Regions from separate parts of the Ruegeria sp. YKSE079 genome, predicted to be linked through region 4. Evidence: riboswitches for the same ligand, from Rfam matches in the RefSeq annotation. Region 4 holds a riboswitch; each other region holds the start of a gene.

Evidence for each region. Region 4 has a riboswitch for cobalamin ahead of bluB (5,6-dimethylbenzimidazole synthase). Riboswitches for the same ligand answer to the same signal wherever they lie in the genome.
Region 1: another riboswitch for cobalamin. It lies ahead of AC2FMY_RS15620 (DUF1636 family protein); the one in region 4 lies ahead of bluB (5,6-dimethylbenzimidazole synthase).
Region 2: another riboswitch for cobalamin. It lies ahead of AC2FMY_RS15690 (CbtB domain-containing protein); the one in region 4 lies ahead of bluB (5,6-dimethylbenzimidazole synthase).
Region 3: another riboswitch for cobalamin. It lies ahead of AC2FMY_RS01355 (hypothetical protein); the one in region 4 lies ahead of bluB (5,6-dimethylbenzimidazole synthase).

The regions. Positions count from the first base shown of each region.
Region 1 is NZ_JBXWRJ010000017.1:10,584-15,878, forward strand. It holds gene AC2FMY_RS15605 (PhoX family protein) at 1-392, shown strand, start outside; gene AC2FMY_RS15610 (NAD(P)-dependent oxidoreductase) at 464-1,474, opposite strand; gene AC2FMY_RS15615 (LysR family transcriptional regulator) at 1,553-2,437, shown strand; cobalamin riboswitch at 2,509-2,715, shown strand; gene AC2FMY_RS15620 (DUF1636 family protein) at 2,786-3,169, shown strand; gene cobW (cobalamin biosynthesis protein CobW) at 3,173-4,228, shown strand; gene cobN (cobaltochelatase subunit CobN) at 4,244-5,295, shown strand, end outside.
Region 2 is NZ_JBXWRJ010000017.1:23,822-29,116, reverse strand. It holds gene AC2FMY_RS15705 (DUF1636 family protein) at 1-231, shown strand, start outside; gene AC2FMY_RS15700 (hypothetical protein) at 219-701, opposite strand; gene AC2FMY_RS15695 (CbtA family protein) at 768-1,460, opposite strand; gene AC2FMY_RS15690 (CbtB domain-containing protein) at 1,464-1,634, opposite strand; cobalamin riboswitch at 1,670-1,880, opposite strand; gene cobF (precorrin-6A synthase (deacetylating)) at 1,924-2,667, opposite strand; gene cobA (uroporphyrinogen-III C-methyltransferase) at 2,660-3,388, opposite strand; gene AC2FMY_RS15675 (cobyrinic acid a,c-diamide synthase CobB) at 3,385-4,707, opposite strand; gene cobM (precorrin-4 C(11)-methyltransferase) at 4,694-5,295, opposite strand, start outside.
Region 3 is NZ_JBXWRJ010000001.1:276,790-282,084, reverse strand. It holds gene AC2FMY_RS01375 (bifunctional 2',3'-cyclic-nucleotide 2'-phosphodiesterase/3'-nucleotidase) at 1-217, shown strand, start outside; RNA gene ffs (signal recognition particle sRNA small type) at 257-355, shown strand; gene AC2FMY_RS01365 (alpha/beta hydrolase family protein) at 384-1,235, opposite strand; gene AC2FMY_RS01360 (TetR/AcrR family transcriptional regulator) at 1,318-1,893, shown strand; cobalamin riboswitch at 1,957-2,162, shown strand; gene AC2FMY_RS01355 (hypothetical protein) at 2,252-2,656, shown strand; gene AC2FMY_RS01350 (protein-tyrosine phosphatase family protein) at 2,694-3,197, opposite strand; gene AC2FMY_RS01345 (DNA polymerase III subunit gamma/tau) at 3,366-5,132, shown strand; gene AC2FMY_RS01340 (TauD/TfdA dioxygenase family protein) at 5,232-5,295, shown strand, end outside.
Region 4 is NZ_JBXWRJ010000008.1:28,647-33,941, forward strand. It holds gene AC2FMY_RS08950 (MFS transporter) at 1-83, shown strand, start outside; gene AC2FMY_RS08955 (glycosyltransferase family 4 protein) at 112-1,146, shown strand; gene AC2FMY_RS08960 (aspartate-semialdehyde dehydrogenase) at 1,259-2,281, shown strand; gene AC2FMY_RS08965 (hypothetical protein) at 2,341-2,733, opposite strand; cobalamin riboswitch at 2,912-3,089, shown strand; gene bluB (5,6-dimethylbenzimidazole synthase) at 3,134-3,901, shown strand; gene AC2FMY_RS08975 (carbonic anhydrase) at 3,946-4,596, opposite strand; gene AC2FMY_RS08980 (hypothetical protein) at 4,747-5,136, shown strand; gene AC2FMY_RS08985 (leucyl aminopeptidase family protein) at 5,199-5,295, shown strand, end outside.

The DNA.
Region 1 (5,295 bases), on a different contig from region 4:
TGTATGTGATGGCGGGCAACCCGACGGTGCACAGTGATGCCTATGCCGGGTCGCCCAACGTGAACGCCGGCAACCTGTTCAACTCGCCCGACGGCATGGCCTTTGATACGACCGGGCTGGTGTGGATTCAAACCGATGGCGACGACGAAAACGAGGGCGATTTTGCCGGAATGGGCAACAACCAGATGCTGGTGGGTGATCCGGTAACCGGAGAGATCGCGCGGTTCATGACCGGTCCGAATGGATGCGAGGTCACGGGCCTTGCCTGGTCAAGCGACCGGCGAACGATGTTCGTGGGCATCCAGCATCCCGGCGGCAACTGGCCCGATGGCGGCACGCCGCGTTCGTCGGTGGTCGCGATCAAGCGCGACGACAACTCACCTATAGGCTGACCTGACCGTCATCCAAAGGAAACGCCCCCGAAACGCGGTTCCGGGGGCGTTTTGTTTCGGAGTGACTGAAATTATTCGGCGGCCTTCAGTTCCTTGCCTTGCGGAATGACCTCGTAACCGGGCTCTTCGGGTTCATCATCGACCATCTCGGGCGGGAAGCCCGGGGCGCGGATATCGAGGCCCGTTGCTTCTTCGAGGCGCTTGATGATGTTGGGAGACAACTCGCGGGGGCCAAAACGCGCGATCCCGTCGTTGAAGATGTCGATCAGAACCGGGTTGATCTCCAACGGCACGTTGGCGCGATCCGCAACTTCCTGGAACAGGCCGATGTCCTTTTTCACCAGATCCATTGTGAAGGAAATATCGCGCGAACCGTTCAGGATCACCTGGCTTTCGGTTTCATGCACGAACGAGGTGCCGGACGAGATTTTCATCGCCTCATAGGCGGTGTTCAGATCCATGCCCGCAGCCTTGGCAACAACCAATGCTTCGCAACAGGTCACAAGGTTTGCTGTCGCCAGATAATTGGTGAGAACCTTCAGAACCGAAGCCGACCCGAGGTCGCCAGTGTGCAGGATGCGGCGGCCCATCGTGGTGAGGAAGGGCAGGATACGTTCGAACGTCGCGCGGTCGCAGCCCGCGAAAATCGAGATGTTGCCGGTATCCGCCCGATGGCAGCCGCCCGAAACCGGGCAGTCCACCGCGGCGCCGCCGCGCTCGATCACCATGGCGCCGAGCCTTTTGACCTCGGCCTCGTCGGTGGTCGACATCTCCATCCAGATCTTGCCCGGCTTCACTTCGGGCAGCATCTGTTGCATCACCGCGTCCGAGGCCGCAGGCGATGGCAGGCAGGTGATGACGGCGTCACATTCGCGCATCAGCTGTGCCGGACCGTCCGCGCGTTTGGCGCCACGCTCGACGAACATGTCGACCAGATTTTCATTCAGGTCATGCACCGCCAGATCAATTCCGTTCCGCAAGAGCGAGCCTGACAGTTTGTGGCCCACATTACCCAGACCGATGAAACCAACTTTCATGGATTTGTCCTCCCCGGCGGGCGTATGCCCGCGTATACGATTCATGCGGTGACTATGAAGCTTTGAAATCGGCAAGAGAAACGAATAATAATGATCGCAATGGTCAAAAAATTTTGGTGATAAATGGACCGCCTTCCAAATCCGGCCTGGTTGCGAACGTTTGAGGCGGCGGCACGCCATCTGAACTTTACCACGGCGGCGAAAGAACTTGGGCTGACCCAGACGGCAGTGTCGCTGCATATCCGCTCGCTGGAAGAGGATTTGGGCGAAAAACTGTTTCTGCGCGCCGCGCGTCGGATCGAATTGACCGAACTTGGCCAATCCTATGCGCTGACCGTGCGGCGGGCGCTGTCGGATATCGCGCTCAGCACCAACAGCCTGTTTGGTCCGGCCACCCGCCAAAGCCTGACAATACGGGCAGCAATTTCGACCGCCACCTATTGGATCGCGGCGGAATTGCCTGATTTCAGCGCGCAATATCCGGAAATCCCTGTGCGGCTGGTGTCGCATATCTGGAATGACAGCGCCGCCCCTGCAGATGTCGATATCGAGATCCGGTTGGGATATGGCGATTGGCCGGGCGTCATGGCCGAGAAGTTGAGCGAGGAAACCATCGTTCCGGTCTGCCGTGCCGGTGACCCCGTTCCCACCATCCGGCAGATGCACAGCGGGCCGTTGATCCACATTCTCGGCTACGAGGACAACTGGGCGCGCTACCTTGAGGCGCACGGGCTTGACCACGACCCATCGGCAACCCGGCACGCCGTCGATACCACGGTCGCGGCGTTGCAACTGGTGATGGGAGGGGCGGGTTACGCCACCATCCTCGGCCGTTTTGCGCGCAATGCCATATCCCAGGGCGCACCGCTGCAAATTGCCGGGCCACCGATTCCCTTTGGGCAGTCGCATTACCTGATCCGATCCGACGCGGCGACATCGGTTTCCGGTTCAGCACGCCTTTTCGAGGCATGGCTGCGGGACAGGTTGGCTGGCGATGCCGCTGGTTAACGATGGCGGGTCGCTTTTTCACCCTGACGGTTCACAAGCCTGACGCCGCGCTTGACAAGTCCCCTGCCCTTGCCGCATGTCCGCGCTGTTGGTGTCTGCGCGAGCAGATGAAAAGGGAATGCGTCAGCGGTTCACCGTCAAACGCAGCCGCCCCCGCGACCGTGACCGGAGAGGGTGCCCAAATGCCACTGGCCGACAGGCCGGGAAGGCGGGACACCCGACAGGGACAAGCCCTGACATCCGTAAGCCGGGAGACCTGCCAGCGCCCGAAGACCAGACCGGACGGGGTGTTCCGGTGTCGGGCCGTGGCCCGCATGAAACCCCGTTCCCCGAAACCTGAATGGGGGGATGAGAGACGTGACCGAGCCTGCACCAGTCGAACTGCTGGTCTGCACCACCTGCCGCCGGGGTCTGCCCATCGAGGATGACGCCCAGCGCCCGGGCGCGCTGTTGCACAAGGCGCTGACCGAGGTCGAACTGCCCGATGGCGTTCTGCTGAAACCGGTCGAGTGTCTGTCGAACTGCGATCAGGGCTGTTCGATCGTGCTGCGTGGCGGGCCGTCGCGCTGGACCTTCGTCTATGAGAACCTGAGCGAAACAGACGATGTCGCGATCATCGTCGAAGGCGCGACCAAATACCTGGCCACCGAGGACGGGCTGGTAAAGTGGCGCGACCGCCCCGAACATTTCCGCAAGAACTGCGCCGCCCGCATTCCCCCGATTGGAGCCTGAGCCATGAGCACCCTTGAAAAACTTCCCGTCACCGTGATTACCGGCTTTCTGGGCTCGGGCAAGACCACGCTGATCCGCCACCTGATGCAGAACCCACAGGGCAAGCGGTTGGCCGTGGTGGTCAACGAATTCGGCGATGTGGGCGTCGATGGTGAGATCCTGAAAAGTTGCGCCATTCCGGATTGCCCGGCGGAAAACATCATGGAGCTTGCCAATGGCTGTATCTGCTGCACCGTGGCCGACGATTTCATCCCCACCATCGAGGCGCTGATGGCGCTGGAGCCGCGCCCCGATCACATCCTGATCGAAACCTCGGGTCTGGCGCTGCCGAAACCGTTGCTCAAGGCGTTCGACTGGCCCGACATCCGGTCGAAGATCACCGTGGACGGTGTGATTGCGCTGGCCGATGCCGAGGCGGTGGCCGCTGGTCGCTTCGCGCCGAACGTCGAAGCGGTGGACGCCCAGCGCATGGCGGACGAGTCCATCGACCACGAAACGCCGCTGTCAGAGGTGTTCGAAGACCAGATTTCCTGCGCCGATATCATCCTGCTGACCAAGCCCGACCTGGCCGGACCCGACGGCGTTGCGAAGGCCAGGGAAATCATCGCTGCCGAGGCCCCGCGCCCGCTGCCGGTGGTCGAGGTCGCCGAAGGGGCCGTGGACGTGCGCGTTATCCTGGGGCTGGAGGCCGCTGCCGAGGATGACATGGATGCCCGCCCATCGCACCACGACGGGGCGGACGATCATGAACACGATGATTTCGAAAGCGTCGTGATCGAGTTGCCCGAGCAATCCGATCCCGCCGACCTGATGGCCCGGATCGAACGTCTGGCAAACGAATTGAACATCCTGCGCGTCAAAGGGTACGCCGCCGTATCCGACAAACCGATGCGTCTGCTGGTGCAGGCTGTGGGCGCGCGTGTTCGCCACCAATACGACCGGGCTTGGAAACCGGGCGAAGAGCGCCGCTCGCGCCTGGTGGTGATTGCCGAGCATGACGACATCAACGAAGCCGCAATTCGCGGTATTCTCGAAGGTGTGGCCGAGGCCGCCGAATAAGGGACCGAGACGCCAATGCATGTCGTCTTTCGCGAAAGCCACGGTCTGGAAGAGACCGAAACACCGACCGATCTGGGCCAGAGCCCGGGCGATCTGGTGGTGCTGTCCTTTTCCGACAGCGACCTTGGCGCGTTCGCGGCGGGCTGGCATCGCGGCGGCGGAGCCGAGGGGCGGATGCCGTCATTGCGGCTGGCAAATCTGTCGGCGCTTAAGCATCCGCTGTCGGTCGATACCTATGTCGAACAGACGCTGGAGGGGGCCAAGGGCATCCTGATCCGGCTTATAGGCGGCGTGCCGTACTGGTCTTACGGGCTGCAGCAGGTTCATGCGCTGGCGCAATCGAAAGGGCTGGCGCTGGCTGTTCTGCCAGCGGACGGGCGTGAGGATACCCGGCTGGACGACTATTCCACCCTGCCGGTCTCGACCCTGCGCCGCCTTGCGCATCTGTGCGATACCGGCGGCGAGGTGGCGGCCCAGGCCGCGCTGGCACAGATGGCGCTGGCGACGGGATTGTATGCCGGACCGGTGATGGGGTCCAAAGCGCTGCCCGAATGCGGCGCGTGGTGCCCGGACCAGGGGGTAATCGCGGCAGAGACCGCCTTCGAAGATGGCAAGCCCCGCATCCTTGTCACGTTTTACCGCGCCTATCTCAGCGCGGCTGACACGGCGCCGATCGCCGCCTTGATCCGCGCGTTCCGGGCCCGCGGATATGATGCCGTCGGTCTGTTTGCACCGTCGCTGAAAGCGCCCGCATCGGCCAAATGGCTGGCAGAGCAGGTTGCTTCGCTGACACCTGCGGCCCTCGTCAACGCAACCGCCTTTTCCGGCAAGGGCGGCGGAGGCACATCGCCTCTGGATGCCGCGGGGGTACCGGTTTTTCAGGCCATGCTCGCCACCTCGAACCGCAAGGCGTGGGACGAGGCGGAACGGGGTCTGTCGCCTGCGGACCTGGCCATGCACGTGGTGCTGCCCGAAGTGGATGGCCGCATCACCGGCAGCGTGATCTCGTTCAAGGAGCCGGGGCAGCGCGACGCGCATCTGCAATTCGCACGTGCAATGCACGCACC
Region 2 (5,295 bases), on a different contig from region 4:
CAACACGCCTGTTTCAGCGCATGCGAGCAACCGGTTGCCCTGGGGTTGCAGGGGCAGGGACTGGCCTCGTATGTCTTTTCCGACCTTGATCCGGTCAAGGATGCTGACGACATCGCCGCCACTTGCCAGACTTATCTGGACAGCGCCTCGGGCTGGATCGAAGACGCCCGACCATGCGGGCGGCTTCGCCTGTGCCTGCGCGCGCGGATACCGGCGATTCAGTCGACCTGAACCGCGACCGAGGCGGCGACGGGCACGTCATCCACGGTCAGCTGGCTGTGATCGTTGGCGTTCAGAGAGACTTCGATCTCGACCTCGCCTTTGGGCAATTCGTCGATATGCATCCACTCGCCATAAAGGCGCGCCAGCTTGGCACCATTGACATAGACATGCGCATGGCCTTCGCCCGGCCTGTCCGCCAGCGAGGCATTTTCCGGGGAAAAGCGGAAATTCCGCGGAATGACATGCAGATTCCAACCGGCCATCGGATCCTTGGCAAGCATGACCTCAAGTCCCGGTGCGTCCGCGCCCGATGAAAAATTTATGGTTGTGGCATGATCATGTGAACCGGCTTCGCCGTGTTGGGCCGGGTCGCCGTGATCGTGGCCTTCAAATGTCACGCCATAACCCGCCGCCGTCACGAAACCTGCGCCAGCGCCAAAGATCAGGCCGATGCCGAAAAGTGCGAGAGATCGGAACATCTCGAATCCTTTTGATATAAATAATCCCGCCGGGCGTCTGGCCCGGCGGGATGCATCAGCAAACGATTACGCGTTGGCTTCGGCGCGTTTTCCTTCGGCCTGCCAGAAATATCCGGCAAACGTGCCCACCAGAACCCAGGCGGCCATACCGACACCAAAGGCGCGCGCCGCGAACAGGGCGCCCAGTTCGGTCGGAACCGGGCCGGTAAAGCTGTCGGGTTCGGGGGCTCCGATCAGGTGCGGCGCCAAAAGCAGCACGGTCGCGATCAGGTAGCTGATCAGATTGCCACCGAACGCGATCAGCCACATGGCGACACCTGCCGCTGCCACGGTTCCGGTCCACCAGATCTGGCGCGCGGTGATGTCGGAATAGGCCACACCGGGCACCTCAGGCGCCAAGGACAGTCCGGGCGCGAAGTGGAAAGTGATGAAGCCCGCCAACCCCCACAGGATGCCGGTGCGGGCATTGACCTCATGGCCCATCCGTTCTGCCATCGACATCAGGGCCACCAGCACCAGCGCATAGCCGGTATAGGTCAGCATGGTGAACACGATGCTCAGCCCATCGCGCATCAGGTCGAACCCCGGCAGATCCGGATGTGCCGAAACGGCGGCTGCTCCGAAATGCACCAATTCGCCGGACTCGTAGAGTTCAGCGTGAAGCAGGACGGGCTGCACAAATACGAGCTGCAGCAGGGCGGTGATCAGCCCTGCTGCAGCGCCAGCGAACAACGCGCTGGTCAGAATGCGACTGAACATGGGTCAGTGGCAGGGGAAGCCGGTTGAGTGGCGCACATCATGAGCGGCGTCGTGCAGGGCGGATGCCTGAACATGGCCGGTCAGGGTGATGATCCCCAGACCCAGAACAACAGCAAACAGAGCCGGAAGGATGGCCGAACCGGCAGCAGATGCCTTGAGCGTTTTGGTCGTCATTTTAGTCCTCCTGAGCCGCCGCACCCGACGGCCGGTGTTTCGTTTCTTGCCTGGCAGGTCTCCTGGCTTGCGGGTCGGTGCCTCTGTTCGCCTTCCCCCCGGGACAGTTCCGGGAGTGGCTGGTTGAACAGAAGCTCACCGCTTACAGTCGCGGGGGCGGCTTTGGATTTGACCACCGGGATGGCCGCACCAAATTCCCTCTTAGCACCGGAATTCTCCGGCAGGACCAGACCCTTTCATTTAGCCGCGATGCAGTCGTTCGCGCAATTCCCATTTGCGACCCATTCGGTCATTTTTCGCGCCTGCGCAGCAAATAGATGTCCATGATCCAGCCATGATCGGCGCGTGCCCGGGCACGGGTTTCAAGAATCTTGTCCGCAACGTCCGCCAGAGGGCCTTTGACCAGGATTTCTTCCTTCATGCCCACATACGCGCCCCACCAAATGTCGAACGCCATCATATCAAGGCTTTGAAACGAGCATTCGCCGTCCAGCATGACCGCAACCTTGTCGGCACCGTCAGGCCAGCCCTCGTCCCGGATGCGGCGGCCGGTCGTGACGACATAGGGCGCGCCGATGTCGTTGATCGGAATCGCATGGGCGGCCGTCAGTGCCTGCAGCGCGGTGATGCCGGGAATCACCCGTGTGACCGGCTGCGGGTCCAGCCGCGACGCAATTCGCAGCGAACTGTCATAAAGCGATGGATCACCCCAGATCAGCAGCGCCACCTGCCGGGCCTGCGGAAACCCGGCGATCGTCTCCTGCCAGCGCAGGGCGATAGCGTCATGCCATTCGTCCACGCCGCGTAAATAGCCGTTATCGGCGCGGCGCCTGGGGATATCGAAATAGGCGATCTGAGGTGCCGCGTCCGCCACTTGCGCGATGATCTCCTCCCGCAGTCCAGCCAGATCGGCCTTGTTCTCGCCCTTGCGGGGGATCAGGATCAGGTCCGCCGCCCGTATCGCGTTTGCCCCCTGGAACGTGACGTGATCGGGATTGCCGGTGCCGATACCGATCAGGTTCAGCTCATACATCCCCGAACTCCGCCAACGGGCCGTAAAGGATCAGGGCGGGGGCGGTGCCGACCTCTGATTTCAGTTGCTCCGCCAATGCTCCGATCGTTGCGCGTTGCAGTTTCTGGTCCGGCGTCGACACGGATTCGGCCATCAGCGCCGGGGTGTCGAGCGGCAGCCCGTGGTCATTCAGAGCCTCGACCAGCAATGGAAACGTGCGCTTGCCCATGAAAACGACGGTGGTCGCGCCAGCATCGGCCAAGGCAGGTAAATTCAGATCCTGAGGCAGCTTGCCGCTGACATCATGGCCGGTGACGAACTGCACCCGCCGCGCCGTCAGCCTGCGGGTCAGCGGAATGCCCGCCGCCGCCGCCGCCGCGATGGCCGACGGGATGCCGGGAATGATCTCATAGTCGATACCGGCCTCGCGCAGGGCGACGATTTCCTCCTCCAACCGACCGAACAGACCACCATCACCGGATTTCAGCCGTACGACACGCTGTCCGGTCTGGGCATAATCGACCAGCAGACGGCTGACATGGTCCTGCTTGGGCGAGGGGCGACCGGCGCGTTTGCCGACACCGACCAGATCGGCATCCTCGCGCGCGTGTGTCAGGATCGGACCGCTGCTCAGATCATCGAACAGCACCGCGTCGGCCTTGCCGAGCCGGTCCACCGCCTTGAGCGTCAAAAGTTCCGGATCGCCGGGACCGGAGCCGATGAAAGAGACAAAGCCGCTCATGTCGAAGCCTCCGCAATCAGGTGGAAAAAGGTGCCGGTAACGTTGCCGCGTACCGAGCCGGTTTGAGGGCCTTCGACCCCTTCAGCGTCAAAGACCTGCGCCAGCGGCGCGTCCGGTTGGTCGACAATCGACGAATAGTGAAACTCGTGCCCGCGCAACATTGCGCCCGCGCCATGTCCGGGTATCGGCGCAATCAGACGCGCCTTGCGGTATCCCAGATTGAACTTGCGTTTTTCATAAGACGTGACCAGACCCAACAGCCCGGCCATCTTGTGGCCTACCCCATCCTTGTCGATCAGTGCTTCGCCCAGGGCCATGTAACCGCCGCATTCACCGTGTACAGGCTTTGTCTCGGCATGTTTGCGCAGACCGGTCAGGAACGTGTCGGCTGTTGCCAGCTTGCCAGCATGCAATTCGGGATAACCACCCGGCAGCCAGACCAGATCGGCATCCGCCGCCGGCGCCTCATCCGCCAGCGGAGAAAACGGCAGGATTTCGGCCCCCGCCGCGCGCCAGCCTTCCAACAAATGCGGATAGGTAAAGGAAAAGGCCTCGTCCCGCGCCAATGCGATGCGCTGCGCCGGGGGAAATGGCAGCGCCGACGCCGAGGACCCTTGCGGACTTGATGAAGCCGCCGCCTTGATTGCCTCCAGATCCACATGTTCGCGCAAAAACGCCGCGTAACCGGCAATCGCGCTTTCCAGATCGGGGTGTTCAACCGCCTGTATCAGGCCCAGATGCCGTTCAGGCAAGGTCAGATCGCCCCGGCGCGGCAGTACGCCCAGCACCGGCAGACCCGCACGCTCCATCCCCAACCGGGTCAGGCGTTCATGTCGGGGGCTGGCGCAGCGGTTCAATATCACCCCGGCAAAGGGCAGGTCAGGGTTGTACATCCGGAACCCCAGCGCCGTGGCCGCCGCCGATTGCGCCTGACCGCCCACATCCAGAACCAGTACCACCGGCCAACCCATCCGCAGTGCGGTTTCGGCGCTCGACCCATGGCCCAGCTCGCCCGGTTTGGCAACGCCGTCGAACAGGCCCATCGACCCTTCGGCCACCACGATGTCCGCACCCTCGGCCTGGGCCGAGATCGCGCCCAGCAGCGGTTCGCCCATCGCCCAGCTGTCCAGGTTGAACGAGGAACGCCCCGCCGCCGCGCGGTGAAAGGCCGGGTCGATGTAATCCGGCCCGCTCTTGAACGGTTGAACGGTCAGCCCGTCCTCGGCCAGCGCTCTGAGCAGGCCCAGCATCACCGTCGTCTTGCCGGTACCCGACGAGGGCGCCGAAATCAGAACTCCCGGCGGGTTAGTCATCGCCATGACTCCAGCTCGACCACGGGCTGTCCGCGCTCTGCGGGCGATAGCGCCGGTCGTATTCCTTGGAATAGAGGCAGCTTTCGTCAAACCCTTCGCCGGCCAGCGCTGGCCCCACCAAGATCAGCGCGGTCCGCGAGATGCTCGCGTCCAGCGCTTCTTTCAGGGTGTCGAGCGTTGCGCGGATGATTCGCTGGTCCGGCCAGCTGGCGCGATAGACCACGGCCACCGGGCAATCCGCTCCGTAATGCGGGGCCAGATCGGCGATGACCTTGTCCAGATTGCCGATCGACAGGTGAATGGCCAGCGTCGCGCCGGTGCGGGCAAAGTTTTCCAGCGTCTCGCCAGCGGGCATCGACGAGGCGCGGCCCGGCGTGCGGGTCAGCACCACCGATTGCGCCAGACCGGGCAGGGTCAGCTCGGTGCCCAAGGCCGCCGCCGCGGCTGCAAACGAAGGAACGCCGGGCGTCACGCTGACCGGAATGCCCAACTGTTTCAGGCGGCGGATCTGTTCGCCCATCGCGGACCAGACCGACAGATCGCCAGAATGCAGCCGCGCCACATCGTGGCCCGCCTGATGGGCGATTTCGATCT
Region 3 (5,295 bases), on a different contig from region 4:
TCAGCACATCTTGAAGGACTATGTTGAGGGGAGTCTTCCATCTGATCCGCTGCAAGCGACTCCGCATCCGTGGCGTTTCGTCAAGACGCGCAAGACCTCGGTCGTTCTGCAGACCGGTCCCGATGCCTTGCGCTATCTGGATGACCTTTCAGGATACCACCCGGTTGTTCTGGGCATCGATCCCGAAGGTTTCCTGCGGCTACGCCTATCCTTGTGACGGGTTGTCATCGCCAGTCATCTTGCCTATATCGAGCAACGAGAGGTTGGCGCGGGCGAGCGCCTCGCCAACCTGGTCAGGTCCGGAAGGAAGCAGCCACAACGAGTCCCGCTTGGGTCGATGTCCAACCTCTCACTTTCCCACTAATCATCTAGCGTAGACCAACCTAATCGGCGATGAGTGCGGGCCACACAACGGCATTCTTACGCGCAAACGCGCCCAGATGGCCAATTTGCTTCACTCCAAAATCCTGAGGCGTCAATTCACGCCGTCGCGCATCTTGCCCATAAAGTTCGGCCAATCGCCAAACGCATTTGGGCGGGATCACCTGATCGTCCGAAAACGCAATCATATCCACTGATGCGCCACTTCTTTTCCAGTCGGGTTTCGGTAAGGTCGTTCCGGCATCCGGCAGATAGCTTTTTGCGGATATGCACCATTTTCGCCATTGCCAATAGACCGGAGCAGGTAGATCTGCTCCGAACCCAACAAGACGCCCAGGCAAATACCCCAAACTCTTAACCAGCAGCGGAACATGCCCGAACCAAAACATTCTGGCGAGCGCTTGATAAGGCCAAGGGTGATCGCGATGTTGTACCAGCCCTGAACAGACACAGATCATTCTGTCGATTTCTTCGATGCCAGGCTGCAAAGGACCGAGCATCCCGCCAATCGAATGCCCGATGACCCAAAGCTTTGAATTTGGGAACCGACGACGCATTTCCATCCGAGCCGCGGGCATGTCGACCAATGCCCAGTCGGTCATGGATGACTTGGATTTCTTTAGGTTGCCGGTCAAAGAGTGGCCGAAATCCCGGTAATCGTACGTCAGACAAGCAATTCCGCGTTCTAAGGCCAGCCACGATGCGAAATGTCTGTAGTAGTCCCTCGGAACACCGGTCGCCCCATTGAGCACGACCGTAACTTCTGGCTGTTCCTTCGCATGAAAGAGGCGGGCAGACAGTTGGTAGTCGCCCGAGTGAATAAGAAGGTCTTCAGCTGACACCTGGTCCTGCATATTTAACTCCGCGCCCCTAGACCGGTCGGTCTAGTTCTGATCTCTGGACCAATTGGTCCAGTGCTGTCAATAATCCACGCAAATGACTGAACGTCCTTTGCCAACAAAAGAGCGCCTGATTCGGGCTGCGGCCGATCTTTTCCAGAGGTCGGGCTATCACGGGGTCGGGCTGAACGAAGTTCTTTCCGTGGCTGACGCACCCAAAGGATCGCTGTATCACCATTTCCCGAATGGAAAGGCCGATCTGGCGCTTGCGGCCGCTACTTGGGCGTCCGATGTGATGCTTGGTCTTATTGCCGCGTCATTTGAGCCTGCGGAAGATTTCCAGTCCGGGGCCACAACTCTTTGCAACAAGATAGCGAAACTTTTCGACAAATCAGGTCAGTGGGATACCTGCCCGATTTCCGCTACTTTGTTCGAAGGGCCGGACAACAATATATTCCGCAACCATGCCTATCACTTGTACGAGGGTTGGATAACCGAAGTCGCACATCACGCAAGGCGACTTGGAGTGGCCGAGCCAGAATTCGCGGCAGATACTGTGTTCATACTGCTCCAGGGCGGGTGGCAGTTGGCCCGGGCAAGGCGATCTTCGGAGACCCTAAGAAACGTGCCTTGCCGCTTGAGCAAGATGTCGACGTCTAAACAAATTCAGTAAACCCGCCCGGCGCGACAAAGGTGCTTGAGCCGCAGGATTCGTCTTGACCCAAAATTGTGCGCCCGCTAGCGATTAGGCGATGGTTTCCGGCCGCGTTCACGGTCGGAATGAAAAGGGAACACGGTACGGTTCTTCCAGAACCAAATCCGCGACTGCCCCCGCAACTGTAGGCGGCGAGCGAAGCCGAAATGCCACTGGTCCAAGGGCCGGGAAGGTCGGCAAAGCAGCGACCCGCAAGTCAGGAGACCTGCCATCGGAACTGAAACTCGAACTCGGGCGGGGTGTCCGGGACAGGGTCCGATAGCTGCTTGCTGTCCTTCCCGTCCGTTGTCCTCGTCACCAGCGCGGAGGGCGCGACATGATTTGGAAATCCGACAAGCACCTGTTCACAGCAACAGTGTGCCAGAAAACCGGTAAACCCTGCCCGGCATTGGCGCAAATGGGTAAAAAACTGGCACAGGCGATATCTGCGACAAAGCCATTGACTGCAGATGACTTCGAGATCGACGGAAGTTGCGCACTTGCACATTGTGCCACTGGGTGCGATGCCAGATTCCGCGCCGATCATTCTCGCATTCGAGTATTCTGCGGTGTGAATGACGAGGCGGATAGCGAACGCCTGAACCAGATTGAAGACGCTCTATTGAACTCTTCTCGGACCGTTTTTCCCTCGGGTTGGATCAAGCAGATGCCCTGCGCGTTCCTCGAAGCAGTTCCGCAGGGCAACCGGGCGGCAGAAACCGCCTGCCACGCGCCACTTTGAAAGAACGCCAACGCAAAAAATAGCCCTCAGCCCGGCCTCAGGGCCGATCTGCCACCATCTGCCCTTTCAGCGCCCAATCCATTTGGGGTTCGGTTTCGACGGCGCAGGGGCGAATGGCGCGTAGCCGTTTCAGCGCATCCGAAGGTCGTTCACCACATTCGACCATCAACCTCAGCGCAGCCATTCCCGATCTTCCGCAACCGCCACGACAGTGGATCAAAATTCGACCACCGCCCGCAAGTGCCTGCCGCGCAGACGCACTGGTCTCGGCCCATTTCGCCTGGACATGACTGGGCGGGATACCAAAATCTTCGATCGGCAAATGGACCCATCGGCAGGCGCGCGCCTGAATATCCAAGCCGAAACTGCGCGCGCCGTCTTGGATCATTTCGACCTCTGTCGTCATCGAAATCACTAGGCCCGGTTTCCAGTCGGCAATGGTGTCGAGGTCAGAAGGATAGTCTCCGCTCCGGCCCGGCATCTGGCAGATAGCCAATGTGCCTCCGCCCACCTGCAGCCCAAATATCACCAGTTGTGACACGATTAGCTCCCACACAACCAACACGCTGAAATCTGCATTCTCCAATCGATGCCTGAGTGTTTTACCCCGGCTTGCAAGCAATCCAAACCAAAATCGGACCTGCTGCTGTGGACGCGGGCATCGCGGCACACTACGCTGCGGTTTTAAGACGAATCCGGCAGAGCAGACATGACCGACACCGCACCCGCACCCTACCAGGTTCTTGCCCGAAAATATCGCCCCGAAACCTTTGCCGATCTGGTCGGCCAGGATTCGATGGTGCGGACACTAAGAAACGCCTTTGAAGCAGACCGGATTGCGCAGGCTTTTATCATGACCGGCATTCGCGGGACGGGTAAAACCACCACCGCACGGATCATCGCCAAGGGCATGAACTGCATCGGGCCGGATGGAAACGGAAAGCCGACAACTGAACCTTGCGGTCAGTGCGAGCATTGCGTTGCGATCATGGAAGGCCGTCATGTAGACGTGATGGAGATGGATGCAGCAAGCCGGACCGGTGTTGGCGACATTCGCGAGATCATCGACAGCGTTCGCTACCGCGCTGCCAGCGCGCGGTATAAGATTTACATTATCGACGAGGTTCACATGTTGTCGACCAGCGCGTTCAACGCGCTGCTGAAGACGCTTGAAGAACCTCCGGCGCACGTGAAATTCATTTTCGCGACAACTGAAATTCGCAAGGTTCCGGTCACAGTTCTGTCTCGTTGCCAGCGCTTTGATCTGCGTCGGATCGAACCCGAAGATATGATCGGCCTGCTACGCATGATCGCCGAATCGGAGGGAGCTCAGATCGCTGGCGACGCACTGGCTCTGATCACCCGCGCAGCTGAAGGTTCGGCCCGGGATGCGACCTCGCTTCTGGATCAGGCGATCTCGCATGGCGCCGGGGAGACCTCTGCGGATCAGGTACGTGCAATGTTGGGGCTGGCGGACCGGGGTCGGGTTCTGGACCTGATGGACATGATCCTGCGGGGCGATGCGGCGGGGGCATTGACCGAACTGGGTGCGCAATATGCCGAAGGCGCCGATCCATTGGCAGTGTTGCGAGATCTGGCCGAGATCACCCATTGGGTTTCTGTTGTCAAAATCACGCCTGATGCAGCACAAGACCCGACCGTTTCGCCCGACGAACGCGCGCGAGGGATACAAATGGCACAGGCGCTGCCTATGCGCGTTTTGACGCGGATGTGGCAGATGCTGCTGAAGGCGCTGGAGGAAGTTTCTGGTGCGCCTAATTCCATGATGGCCGCCGAGATGGCGATCATTCGTCTGACTCATGTCGCCGATCTACCCAGCCCGGAAGAACTGATCAAGCGACTGCAAGATGCGCCTGCGCCACCGGCACCGAACGGCCCGGGTGGAGGAGTTCCCTTGTCAGGCGGGAGTACGTCGACCGCACAGTCAACAGCATCTTATGCGCCAGGCAACCAGTCCGCTCGGCGTCACAACAGCGGTGCGCCAGTTGCAGCCCTCGCGCAGGACCTGCAAGCCGCTTTGGGGCGATACCCAACATTCGAACACGTGGTCGAACTGATCCGCTCCAATCGTGACGGCAAGTTGCTGGTCGATGTTGAGGACGGGATTCGCCTTGTTGCTTATCAACCGGGGCGTATTGAGTTTACCCCGTCCGACAAAGCGCCCAACGATCTGGCCCAGAGGCTGGGCGCAAGCCTGCAACGCTGGACGGGCAATCGTTGGGCTGTTTCGATCGTCTCGAATGGCGAGGCACAGACGATTTCGGAAATTCGCGATGCCGTCGAGATCGCCCTGAAAAATGAAGCCAGTGCGCATCCGTTGGTGCAGGCCGTGATCGCACAGTTCCCCAAGGCCAGCATCACCCGCATCACAACCCCCGAACAACGAGCAGCGCTGGTCGAAGCCGAGGCACTTCCCGAAGTCGAAGACGAATGGGATCCGTTCGAAGAAGAATAGTGACCTTGCAGACGCGTGCCGCTACAAATGTCGCAAATACGCTTGAAGGGTCGATTGCAATCTCACACGGTTCCGGGAGTTGTCTGACAGGAGCCTGGCATGCGAACTGACCCTCTGCACTCCCGTTTCGGATTAATTATTCACGACGTTGATCTGCGCGACG
Region 4 (5,295 bases):
ACGTGCTGATTTTTGGCTTTTTTGCGGTCGCGCTTGGCCTTGGTTGCGCGGTATACCTGTTCAGCCGCGACAGCGTCGACTGACCTGAAACCACCGGAACAGGAGCATCAATTGCAAGACGTGCGTGTCATCGCCCCAAATCTGAAACGCAGGCTTTCCGGCGTGACGGCGACCATTGCGCGGTTGGTCCCTCTGCAGGCCCAAAAGATCGGCATTGTCGCCACCGGCCCCGGATTGCCCGATGACATCCCGCATATACCGCTGGCAAAGGTACCGTTCCTGCCGCGCCGACCTCTCAGGGTCTGGCATGCACGGCGGAACACGGAAATGCTGTTGGGTCTGATCTTGCGGGGGGTGTTCCGGATGCGCCTGAAGCTGCTGTTCACCAGCGCCTCGCAGCGGCGGCACACGGGTTATACCAAGTGGCTGATCTCGAAGATGGACGCGGTGGTGGCGACCTCGCGCAAGACCGCCGGGTATCTGGACCGGGACGCGCGCGTGATCATGCACGGGATCAACCTGCAGGATTTCACCCCGCCCAAGGATCGCGCCGCCGTGCGGGCGCGATTGGGGCTGCCCGACGGGATATTGCTGGGCTGTTATGGCCGCATCCGGCACCAGAAAGGCACGGATGCCTTTGTCGATGCGATGATCGATCTGTGTGGGCGGTTCGACGATGTATCGGGCATTGTCATGGGCCGGGCGACCGAGCAGCACACCAGCTTTCTGAACGATCTGAAACAGAAGGTCGCAGACGCCGGGCTGGCCCACCGCATCCTGTTCAAGCCCGAGGTCACCGTGGACCGGATCGCGGAATGGTATCAGATTCTGGACCTGTTCATCGCCCCCCAGCGATGGGAAGGGTTCGGCCTGACCCCGCTGGAGGCGATGGCCTGCGGTGTGCCGGTGGTGGCCACCGATGTGGGCGCGTTTTCCGAAATCGTGACCGACCCGTCGCTGGGTCGCGTCGTGGCCCCGAACAACATCCAGGCGCTGGCCGGCGCGGCGGCGGAGATGCTGGCGGACCGCGATTCTCTGGCCCGGTCCGGAGTGACGGCCCGCACCCATGTAGAGACGCATTTTGATATCGAGGGCGAAGCAAATGCGCTGGTCGAGGTCTATGAGGGCCTTCTGGCCGGGGGCTGAGACACAGCGCCACGCCTCAAATTGACGTCAGGGACGCAAATACGCCGCCTGCCCCCTTTCTTCTGCGACAAAGGGTGCTATGAACGCGCGTCCTTAACTCAGGAGACAAGACATGGGCTATCGCGTCGTCGTCGTCGGCGCCACGGGCAACGTGGGCCGCGAAATGCTGAACATCCTGGCCGAGCGCCAGTTCCCCGTGGACGAAATTGCCGCTTTGGCAAGCCGTCGTTCGCTGGGCACCGAAGTCAGCTTTGGCGACAAGACGATCAAGACCCAGGACTTGGCCACCTTTGACTTTACCGGCTGGGACATGGCGCTGTTTGCCGTGGGTTCGGCCGCGACCAAGGATTACGCGCCCAAGGCGGCGGCGGCGGGCTGTGTCGTGATCGACAACTCTTCGCTCTATCGCTATGACCCGGACATTCCGCTGATCGTGCCGGAAGTGAACCCGCAGGCGATCCACGACTATTCCAAGAAGAATATCATCGCGAACCCCAACTGCTCGACCGCGCAGATGGTGGTTGCGCTGAAACCGCTGCATGACCGTGCCAGGATCAAGCGCGTCGTGGTGTCGACCTATCAGTCGGTGTCGGGAGCGGGCAAGGAAGGCATGGACGAGCTGTGGGATCAGACCAAGGCCGTCTACAACCCGATCAACGAGGTCGAGCCGAAGAAGTTCCAGAAGCAGATCGCCTTCAACGTCATTCCGCATATCGACGTCTTCATGGAGGATGGCTCGACCAAGGAAGAGTGGAAGATGGTGGCCGAGACCAAGAAGATCGTGGACCCCAAGATCAAGGTCACCGCGACCTGCGTGCGGGTGCCGGTCTTCGTCGGCCATTCCGAGGCGGTGAACATCGAGTTCGAAGAGTTCCTGGACGAGGATGAGGCCCGCGACATCCTGCGCGAGGCGCCGGGCATCATGGTGATCGACAAGCGCGAGGCCGGTGGCTATGTCACGCCGGTGGAATGCGTCGGCGATTTTGCCACCTTCATCAGCCGCATCCGGCAGGACTCGACCATCGAGAACGGCCTGAACCTGTGGTGCGTCAGCGACAACCTGCGCAAGGGCGCTGCCCTGAACGCGGTGCAGATCGCCGAACTGCTGGGGCGGGAAGTGCTGAAAAAGGGTTGAAACCGGTTAGATGTGGAATTGCAGAAGGCGATACAATGTGTCGCCCTCTTCGCCATTGTTTACAGCCCGAAAAACCCATCGCTTCGAATCGATATGCCAGCCCACGTATAACCAAAGAAATTTGCAAAGATGATCCAGGCGAACTTCGGGTATTTTTTGTATACGAAAATCGCAATTAACAAGCCGCCGAATACGACGACGTGATACAGGAACGCGAACAGCAGCGCGGGCAGGAAATTCGACGCTGTTTCCGGGGTAAAGCTGGGATCGTTTATTGTTTCCGTCGCCAACCGCATGGCAAATCCTGTGACGACACAAATAACACCCGAGACGACCCTATAGGTTGAGGTTATCCCCGGCTTGGTCCGACCTATGTTTTGCCTTATTCTTTCGAAATTCGCGTCCGAAACACGCGTGCCTTCAACGCCATGACCATAGCTATGACGAGCCATAACAAATCCCTCCTAAACAATCACAGGAAGAAATGCTAACGCGCGCCACAAAGGCGCACAAGTTCTTGCCTCGACTGAAGCGGATCGAACCGTCCAAACTGGAGGAGCCTGTCAAGCGACGCACGCAAGGTCGGGGAAAACGCATCTCTTTTTCGTTGACTGCCCTGCATAGGCGTCTAGTGTCCGCCCACCTTTCGGTGCCCGCCCGTCGGGAGAATCGGGAACGCGGTGCAAACCCGCGACGTGCCCAACGCTGTAAGGGGGACTGTGCGGACATGAACCACTGGCCCTGGCCGGGAAGGGGTTCGCGCGGGAAGATCCCGAGTCAGAAGACCGGCCGGAAGGGATGGCGCAGCCTGCGTGGACGGCGGGCGGCGCGGGACCATCCAAGGGGACTCCGATGGCCATTACCACCAAACCGGCGCTGATGGCGCCCGACGCTTTTGACAAGGCGAGCCGCGAAGCGGTTTATCGAACTATCCTCAACCGCCGCGACACCCGCGGGGATTTCCTGCCGGACCCGATACCCGAAGACCGGTTGAGCCGTGTCCTTTTGGCGGCGCATCACGCGCCATCGGTGGGATACATGCAGCCGTGGGATTTCCTGATCCTGCAGGACCGTGATATGCGGCGGCAGGTGCATGAGCTGTTTGCCAAGGCCCATGCTGAGGCCGCGCTGATGTTCCCGGTCGAGCAGCGCGACACTTATCGCAAGCTCAAGCTGGAAGGTATCCTCGAGGCGCCGATCAACATCTGCATCACTTGCGACCGCAGCCGCTCTGGGCCGGTGGTGATCGGTCGCACTCATATTCCGGTAATGGACATGTTCTCGTCGGTCTGTGCGGTACAGAACTTCTGGCTGGCGGCACGAGCCGAGGGGCTGGGGGTGGGCTGGGTGTCGATCCTTGACAATGGCGCGCTGAAAGAGGTGCTGAACCTGCCCGCCGAGGTTGTACCCGTCGCATATCTTTGTGTCGGGCTGGTCCGTGGTTTTCACGACAGGCCGGAACTTGAAAAGGCTGGTTGGCTGCCGCGCCGCGCGATCACCGACCACGTGCACTTTGGTCAATGGGGGCAAACCGGCGGTGATGCAGAACTGACCGGGCGCTTGCGCGCGGACCAGGCATCAATCGCAGACGGAACGTTCCTGTCGCGGCGGCTAGACTGATTTCCAGAAGCGGTTCGGGCGCCGAAGATCGGCGCCCGGGTCACTCAGACCGGTTCGAACTTTCCTTTCGCAGGATCATAGCTCTGCAATCCGCCTGCGCCGATGTCGGTCCAAAGGCCGTGAATGCTGAGGCTTTTGGCCTCGACGGCGGAGGCGACGAACGGGAAGGTCATCAGGTTTTCCAGCGAGGCCACCACGGCCTGTTTCTCGAACTGGCGAGCCTGTTCGATGTTGTCCTTGAGATCGGCAACCAGATCGTATTTCGGTTTCAGGATATCCATCCAGCGCCCGACGAAGCTTTCCTTGGCCTCAAGCTGTGGCGCCTGCCCCTTGCACATGTCGATACAGCCCTGAACGCCACCACATTGCGAATGGCCCAGCACGATCAGATGCGCGACCTTCAGCGCGGTGACCGCATATTCGATGGCCGCGCTGGTGCCGTGGTGATCGCCATCGGGCGCATAGGGCGGTACCAGGTTGGCAATGTTGCGGTGGATGAAGAATTCGCCCTGATCGGCGCCGAAGATAGATGTGACGTGCACCCGGCTGTCGCAGCAGGAGATCACCATGGCGCGCGGATGCTGCCCTTCGTTGGCCAATGTGCGGTACCAGGCCTCGTTCTCGGCATAGGTCGTGGCTTTCCAGCCATGGTAGCGCTTGACCAGATAATTCGGCAGAGGTTTAGCGAAGTCCATTCCAGTAAATCCCCAAGGTTTTCTGTGCTGCAGCGTGATCTAATCCGAATTGAAACAAAATTCGAGACATTATCCACTTTTGCCGAAACCTTTTGCCAACCACTGTGGCGCGAGGATGCGACCGTGCCGTGGGGGTGCGACTTTATTGGGGTGAACGTGGTGGAGAAAGTGATCACACTCGTTCAGAGGGAAACCGTGCGACTGGATCCGGACCCTCTGGGAAATCTTTACGATCAGCTGGGCGATTCGGGCGCCGAGGATGTGGTATGCCGCGCCATCGAAGAGCTGGCCCTGCGGCTGTCGCGATGCGAACTCATGTGGCGACAGCGGGATTGGCTGGGTCTGCGCAAGGCCGCACGCTCGCTGGTGGCGATTGCCGAACAGGTCGGCATGACGGCGCTGACCCGCGTGGCGGGAGATGTGTCAGAAGCCGTGGATGCCGGAGACCACGTCGCCGCCAGCGCCACGCTGTTCCGCCTGATCCGGGTCGGCGAGCAGTCGTTGGTTGCGGTTTGGGACCAACGGCATCTTTCGATCTGAAATGGCTTGCAGGTGCCCCGGCGCAAGGTAGTCTGGCCGCACCTCAACCAAGCGAGCCGTTCATGCCCCTGTCTTTTGCCCCTCCCTCCGACCACGCCCTGCACCTGCATGTAATCGAACAGGCCGCGCTTGATGCCTGGCTGGATGCGCAGGACAGCG